DNA from 3 places in the Ancylobacter sp. TS-1 genome. Region 1 is predicted to be linked to each of the others. Evidence: predicted binding sites of a transcription regulator. Region 1 holds the regulator's gene; each other region holds the start of a gene.
What was found. Region 1 encodes PhoB, which activates phosphate uptake and scavenging genes when phosphate is short. Its sites were predicted from a motif close to TGTCATNNANCTGTCAT; they were not measured.
Positions count from the first base shown of each region.

Region 2: GBB76_RS17345 (ArsJ-associated glyceraldehyde-3-phosphate dehydrogenase) is a predicted target of PhoB. The motif match lies at 987-1,003, and genes of this name have one in related genera.
Region 3: GBB76_RS11535 (DUF2794 domain-containing protein) is a predicted target of PhoB. The motif match lies at 812-828, and genes of this name have one in related genera.

Region 1 is NZ_CP045144.1:2,983,072-2,985,267, forward strand. It holds gene phoU (phosphate signaling complex protein PhoU) at 1-555, shown strand, start outside; gene phoB (phosphate regulon transcriptional regulator PhoB) at 606-1,307, shown strand; gene GBB76_RS14040 (SDR family oxidoreductase) at 1,364-2,128, opposite strand.
Region 2 is NZ_CP045144.1:3,681,918-3,684,113, forward strand. It holds gene GBB76_RS17345 (ArsJ-associated glyceraldehyde-3-phosphate dehydrogenase) at 1-898, opposite strand, end outside; gene arsH (arsenical resistance protein ArsH) at 1,103-1,867, opposite strand; gene GBB76_RS17355 (MFS transporter) at 1,880-2,196, opposite strand, start outside.
Region 3 is NZ_CP045144.1:2,452,410-2,454,605, forward strand. It holds gene GBB76_RS11530 (thioredoxin family protein) at 1-485, shown strand, start outside; gene GBB76_RS11535 (DUF2794 domain-containing protein) at 882-1,223, shown strand; gene aguB (N-carbamoylputrescine amidase) at 1,250-2,143, shown strand; gene aguA (agmatine deiminase) at 2,149-2,196, shown strand, end outside.

The DNA.
Region 1 (2,196 bases):
GGCCCGGTCGACCTGCTCCAGCGCGAGATCGAGGAAAAGGCGGTTCTCACCATCGCCCGCCGCCAGCCGCTGGCCGGCGACCTGCGCGAGATCGTCGCCGCGATGCGCATCGCCAACGACCTCGAGCGCATTGGCGACCTCGCCAAGAACACCGCCAAGCGCGTGCTGGCGCTCACCGGCGAGTTCCACCCGCAGAAGCTGGTGCGCGGCGTGGAGCACATGTCGGGCATCGTGCTCGAGCAGCTCAAGATGGTGCTGGATTCCTATGCCAGCCGCGACGCGGCCCGCGCGCTCGACGTCTGGCAGCGCGACGGCGAGGTCGACGTGCTCTACACCTCGCTGTTCCGCGAACTCCTCACCTACATGATGGAGGATCCGCGCAACATCTCGCTGTGCACGCACCTGCTGTTCTGCGCCAAGAACATCGAGCGCATCGGCGACCACGCCACCAACATCGCCGAGACGGTGCATTACCTGACCACCGGCCAGCTGCTCACCGAGGAGCGGCCGAAGCAGGACACCAGCAGCCTGACCAGCGTGGCCTTCCCGGCCTGAGGCCCGTCCCGGGACGAACCCCGGGGCGACGAGCGATCGGATAGCAGACCATGCCCACCAATATTCTGATCGTGGAGGATGAGGAGCCCCTCACCCTCCTGCTCCGCTACAATCTGGAATCGGAAGGCTACGCGGTCGACAGCGTCGGCCGCGGCGACGAGGCGGAGACCCGCCTGCGCGAGAGCGTGCCGGACCTGCTCATCCTCGACTGGATGCTGCCCGGCCTCTCCGGCATCGAGCTGTGCCGGCGCCTGCGGGCCCGGCCCGAGACCGAGCGCATGCCGATCCTCATGCTCACCGCGCGCGGCGAGGAGACCGAGCGCGTGCGCGGCCTCGCCACCGGCGCCGACGACTATGTGGTGAAGCCCTTCTCCGTGCCCGAGCTGGTGGCCCGGGTGCGGGCGCTGCTGCGCCGGGCCAAGCCCGAGCACATCTCGACCCTGCTGCGTGCCGGCGACATCGAACTGGACCGCGAGACCAAGCGCGTGCATCGCGCCGGCCGTGAACTTCATCTCGGCCCCACCGAGTTCCGGCTGCTGGAGTTCCTCATGCAGTCGCCGGGCCGCGTCTATTCGCGCGAGCAGCTTCTCGACGGCGTGTGGGGGCAGGACGTCTATATCGACGAGCGCACCGTGGACGTGCATGTCGGCCGACTGCGCAAGGCGCTCAACCGCCCGCGCCAGCCCGACCCGATCCGCACCGTGCGCGGCTCCGGCTATTCCTTCAACGAGATGTTCGCCCGCGCGCATTGAGCGGGGCGACGATGCCGGGCCGCCACCGTCGCCCAAGCTACCGTCGCCCCGGACGGTCAGGCGCGGGTGATCGACAGCCCGCCATCGACCAGATGGGCGGTGCCCGAGACGAAGGAAGAGTCGTCCGAGGCGAGGTAGAGCACCGAGCGTGCCAGTTCCTCCGGTTTGGCGACCCTCTTCAGCGCATGCAGGCCGGTGACGAAAGCCTGCGCTTCCGGCGTGTCGTTGGCCTCGCGGAACATGTCGGTCTCCACCGCGCCGGGCAGGATCGCGTTCACCCGGATAGCCTGCGGCCCGAACTCGGCGGCCAGCGCCTGGGTGAGGCCGATCAGCCCGGATTTGGAGGCGGCATAGGCGGCGAGGCCGGGAAACGCCGCCGTGTAGCCGACGAAGGTCGAGGTGAAGATCACCGAGCCGCCGCCGGTCTTCAGCATCTCGCCGATCTGATGCTTGGCGCCGAGGAAGGAGCCGGTGAGGTTCACCGCCAGCGTGTCCTCCCACCCCTTGGCCGAGACGCCGGTGCTGGGGCCCTTTTCGCCGAGCGTGCCGGCATTGTTGACGGCGATGTCGAGCCGGCCGAACCGCTCCACCGCCAGGGCCGCCAGCGCGCGGTCATAGTCCTCGTCGCGCACGTCGCCGGCGAGCACCGCCGCCGTGCCGCCGGCCGCGACGATCTCCGCCGCCAGCGCGTCGAGCTCGGCCTGCCGCCGGGCACCCAGCACCAGCTTCGCCCCCTCGCGGGCGAACAGCACCGCCGTCGCCCGGCCGATGCCGGCACTGGCGCCGGCGATCAGTGCCACCTTTCCATCAAGACGTCCCATCTATGTCTCCTCGCAATGTCCAAGACCGCCCATGGCGGCGCGTCGGCGAGTAGTATGGTGATAACGTC
Region 2 (2,196 bases), 700 kb from region 1:
CGCGGGCATAGTCGGCGGAGACCAGCGGGCGCGGCTCATAGCCGAGAATGCCGGCAAGCGGGCCCTGCGCGGCGGAGCGGAACAGCTCGTTCACCTCTTCCACCGTGGTCGGGCGCTTCATCTCGAACACCGCGTCGGTGAGCGAGGCGTTGAGCACCGGGGCGCGCACGGCATGGCCGTTCAGCTTGCCCTTCAGCTCGGGATAGATCAGCGCGATGGCGGTGGCGCTGCCCGTGGTGGTGGGCTGGAGCGACAGCATGGCGGATCGCGCGCGGCGCAAATCCTTGTGCGGTGCGTCGACGACCACATTGGTGTTGGTCGGGTTGTGGATGGTGGTGATCTGGCCATGGCGGATGCCGATCGCCTCATGGACGACCTTCACCACAGGGGCGAGGCAGTTGGTGGTGCAGGACGCCGCCGTGACGACGGGGTGTGCCGCCGGGTCGTAGAGGTGCTCGTTGACGCCGACGACGACGTTGAGCACCGAGGGGACCTTCACCGGCGCGGCGACGATCACCCGCTTGGCGCCGCGATCCAGATGGCCCTGCAGGACGGCCGGGGTCAGGAACTTGCCGGTGCATTCCAGCACGACGTCGATGCCGAGGTCGCCCCACGGGATGTCGGCCGGGGCGGCATGGGCGGAGAAGGAAATGCGCCTGCCGTCTATGGTGACGGCCTCGTCGCCCGAGGCCTCGATCTGCGCGCGCCAGCGCCCCTGCACGCTGTCGAATTCGAGGAGATGCGCGGTGGCTGCGGCGCCGCCCTTGATCTCGTTGAAATGGACGACATCGAGCCGGTTTCCGGCGCGCGGATCGCTGCTCTGACGCTCGGCGGCCCCCATCGCCGCGCGCAGCGCCAGCCGCCCGATCCGCCCCATGCCGCTGATGCCGACCTTCATGCCCGGATCTCCCTCGGATTGCCGATGACCCGGACGCTCGCCCGCTGTGGCGGCGCGCTTCCGGCCCCCTGCGCCGTACCAGCCGCGAATGACAGTTCGGTGACGGTCTGCGCGCCACGAGGGGGTCGGAATGGCTCAAGTTCGCCTTTTCCGTGATTATTATTTCGAGACATATCGACACGCCCGGGTGGCGTGCCCACCCGCCTACCGGGGAGCCTGCGTTCCCGTCATGGCGATGGTCGCGAGATCGGTTTCCGGCGCCGCCCTCTCCTGAACCGCCTTCAGGGCGGCTTCCCGGCGCTCGCTGTAGCGGCTGGTGAAATAGTCGCGGCGGTCGCGGGTCAGCAGGGTGAACTTCACCAGTTCCTCCATCACGTCGACCACGCGGTCGTAATAGGGCGACGGCCTCATCCGCCCGGCCTCGTCGAATTCCTCGAACGCCTTGGCCACCGAGGACTGGTTGGGAATGGTGATCATCCGCATCCAGCGGCCGAGCACGCGCAGCGTGTTGACCGCGTTGAAGGATTGCGAGCCGCCGGAGACCTGCATCACCGCCAGCGTGCGCCCCTGCGTCGGGCGGATGCCGCGATATTCCAGCGGCAGCCAGTCGATCTGGCACTTGAACAGGCCGGTGATGGTGCCGTGCCGCTCCGGGCTGCACCAGACCTGCCCTTCCGACCATTCCGACAGCGCGCGCAGTTCCTGCACCTTGGGATGATCCGCCGGCACGCTGTCCGGCAGCGGCAGGCCGCTGGGGTCGAAGATGCGCGTCTCCGCCCCCATGGCGGTCAGAAGACGCGCGGCTTCCTCGACCAGCAGCCGGCTGTAGGAGCGCGCGCGCAGCGAGCCGTAGAGCAGCAGGATGCGCGGGGGATGCGTCATCGGCGCGGCGGGCGCCAGCTTGTCCAGTTCCGGCCGGTCGAAATGGCCGGGGTCGAGCGCATCGGTGAAATCGTCGAAGGTGCTCATCGATCGGAAGCCTCAGGGCGTGGCCGCGCGGCGCGAAAGGAAGGCGGCCAGCCAGAAGCCGACGGCCACAATGACGGTCGTGATGACGATGCAGAACAGCACGCCATCATAGGAACCCGACATCGACCAGATCAGCGCGGCGCCGAGCGGGGTCAGCGCGCGCGAGACGGTGCTCGGCGCCGACATCGCCCCGTTTACCGCGCCATAGGCCTCGCGGGTGAGCATTTCCGGCACGGAAAGCCCGCGCACGATGGTGGTGATGCCGTTGGCCGCGCCATAGAACAGGGCGACGAGCGCGATCAGCAGGAAGCTCGGCGGCAGCACCTCCA
Region 3 (2,196 bases), 530 kb from region 1:
GCCATTCGCTGCGCCAGAAGGCCTATGCCCGCATGCGCGGCGACGGCAAGATGTTCACCCCGCAGGCGGTCGTGAACGGGCGCGTGATGGCCATCGGCTCCGACCGCGCGATGATCGAGCGCACCGTTTCCGCCATCGCCCGCCCCACCGTCCCGGTGGCGGTGGAGACCATGGGCGACCGGGTGCGGATCACGGTCGGCGCCGCGCCCGGCGCCGGCGCGGGCGAGGTGTGGCTGTGCCCCGTCGCCTCGCGCATGAAGGTCGATATCGGCCGCGGCGAGAACGAGGGCACCAGCATGACCTACCACAATGTGGTGCGCGGCTGGGTCAAGCTCGGCAACTGGAACGGCGACGAGGCGAGCTACGAGGCGGCGCTGCGCCGCCTGCCGGGCGACCCGACCGACGCGGTCGTCGTCTTCGTGCAGTCCGGTTCGTCGACCGAGCCCGGCCCCGTGCTCGGCGCCGCGCTCCAGCCGCTGCCCTGACACCAGCCCGTTTCCGTTCTCATCCGGACAAAGAAAAAGGCCCGGCGGGGGAGCCGGGCCTGAAGGTCAATTCGGGGATTGAACCTAGAACGTAACGTCAGGCCGGTCCACGAGCACCGCGGGGGGCTGGGGGGCTGGGAAACCGATGCGCCACGTGCACCGGCCCAACGCTATGATGAGAGATTGGAAGCCGGGCACGGCATCGCAACGGCTGAATTCGGGCGGCCGTGTGAATTCCGTTAACGAGGGCGTGAACGGCTGTCCGCCGGGCACAAGAGCGGCCCACACGCGAAAGGCGCTTGAAGGCGCCCCCGGCGAGGTGGATCATGACAGGCAAATGACGCGTTGCGCCGGAGGCCGCCTTGGCAGCGGGCCCGGATCAGCCGGAGGAGCCGCGTGGCGGAAATTGACCCCATAGCCTTGCCGGTCGGCGCGCGTGCCGATCTCGTCACCTTCGACCGGCGCGAGCTCGACCTCATCCTCGACCTTTACGGGCGCATGGTGGCGCTCGGCGAATGGCGCGACTACGCCATCGACTTCACCCGCGACAAGGCCGTGTTCTCGATCTTCCGCCGCGCCGCCGAGGTGCCGATCTACCGCATCGAGAAGGACCCGCGCCTCGCCCGCCGGCAGGGCGCCTACACGGTGGTGTCGCAGACCGGCCTCATCCTGAAGCGCGGGCACGAGCTTCGCCGCGTCGTCGCGGTGCTCGAAAAGCCGCTGCGCGCGGTCAACTGACCCGCCGACCCTCTACACCGGAGAACATGATGCGCAGCCTGACCGTTGCCGCCACCCAGATGCGCTGCGACTGGGACATCGAGGCCAACATCGCCCGCGCCGAGGCGCTGGTGCGCGAGGCCGCCGGACGCGGCGCGACGCTCATCCTGCTGCAGGAGCTGTTCGAGACCCCCTATTTCTGCCAGGACCAGCTCTACGAGTTCCTCGACCTCGCCGCTCCCTTCGAGGGCAACCGGCTGATCGCCCGTTTCGCCGGGCTGGCCCGGGAACTCGGCGTGGTGCTGCCGGTCTCCTTCTTCGAGCGTGCCGGGCAGGCGACGTTCAACTCCATCGCGGTGATCGACGCCGACGGCTCGATCCTCGGCCTCTACCGCAAGAGCCACATTCCGGACGGGCCGGGCTACACTGAGAAATTCTACTTCTCCCCCGGCGACACCGGCTTTCGCGTGTGGGACACGGCGGTCGGGCGCATCGGCGTCGGCATCTGCTGGGACCAGTGGTTCCCCGAATGCGCCCGCGCCATGGCGCTGCTGGGCGCCGAGGTGCTGCTCTACCCGACCGCCATCGGCTCCGAGCCGCACGATACCGGCCTCGACTCGTCCGGCCACTGGCAGCGCGTGATGCAGGGCCATGCGGGGGCCAACCTCACCCCGCTGATCGCCTCCAACCGCATCGGCACCGAGCCGGGGCGCAACGGGACTGAGATAACCTTCTACGGCTCCTCCTTCATCGCCGGGCCGACCGGCGAGAAGGTCGCCGAGGCGGGCCGCACCGACGAGACCGTGCTCACCGCGACCTTCGACCTCGACGGCATCGCCCGCCAGCGCCAGAGCTGGGGCGTGTTCCGCGACCGGCGGCCGGAACTCTACGCGCCGCTGCTCTCCCTCGACGGGCGCGCGCCCACCCGCCGGATCGGATGAGCCCCATGAGCGACACCCTGACCAGCCTTCCCGCCGCCGACGGCTTCCGCATG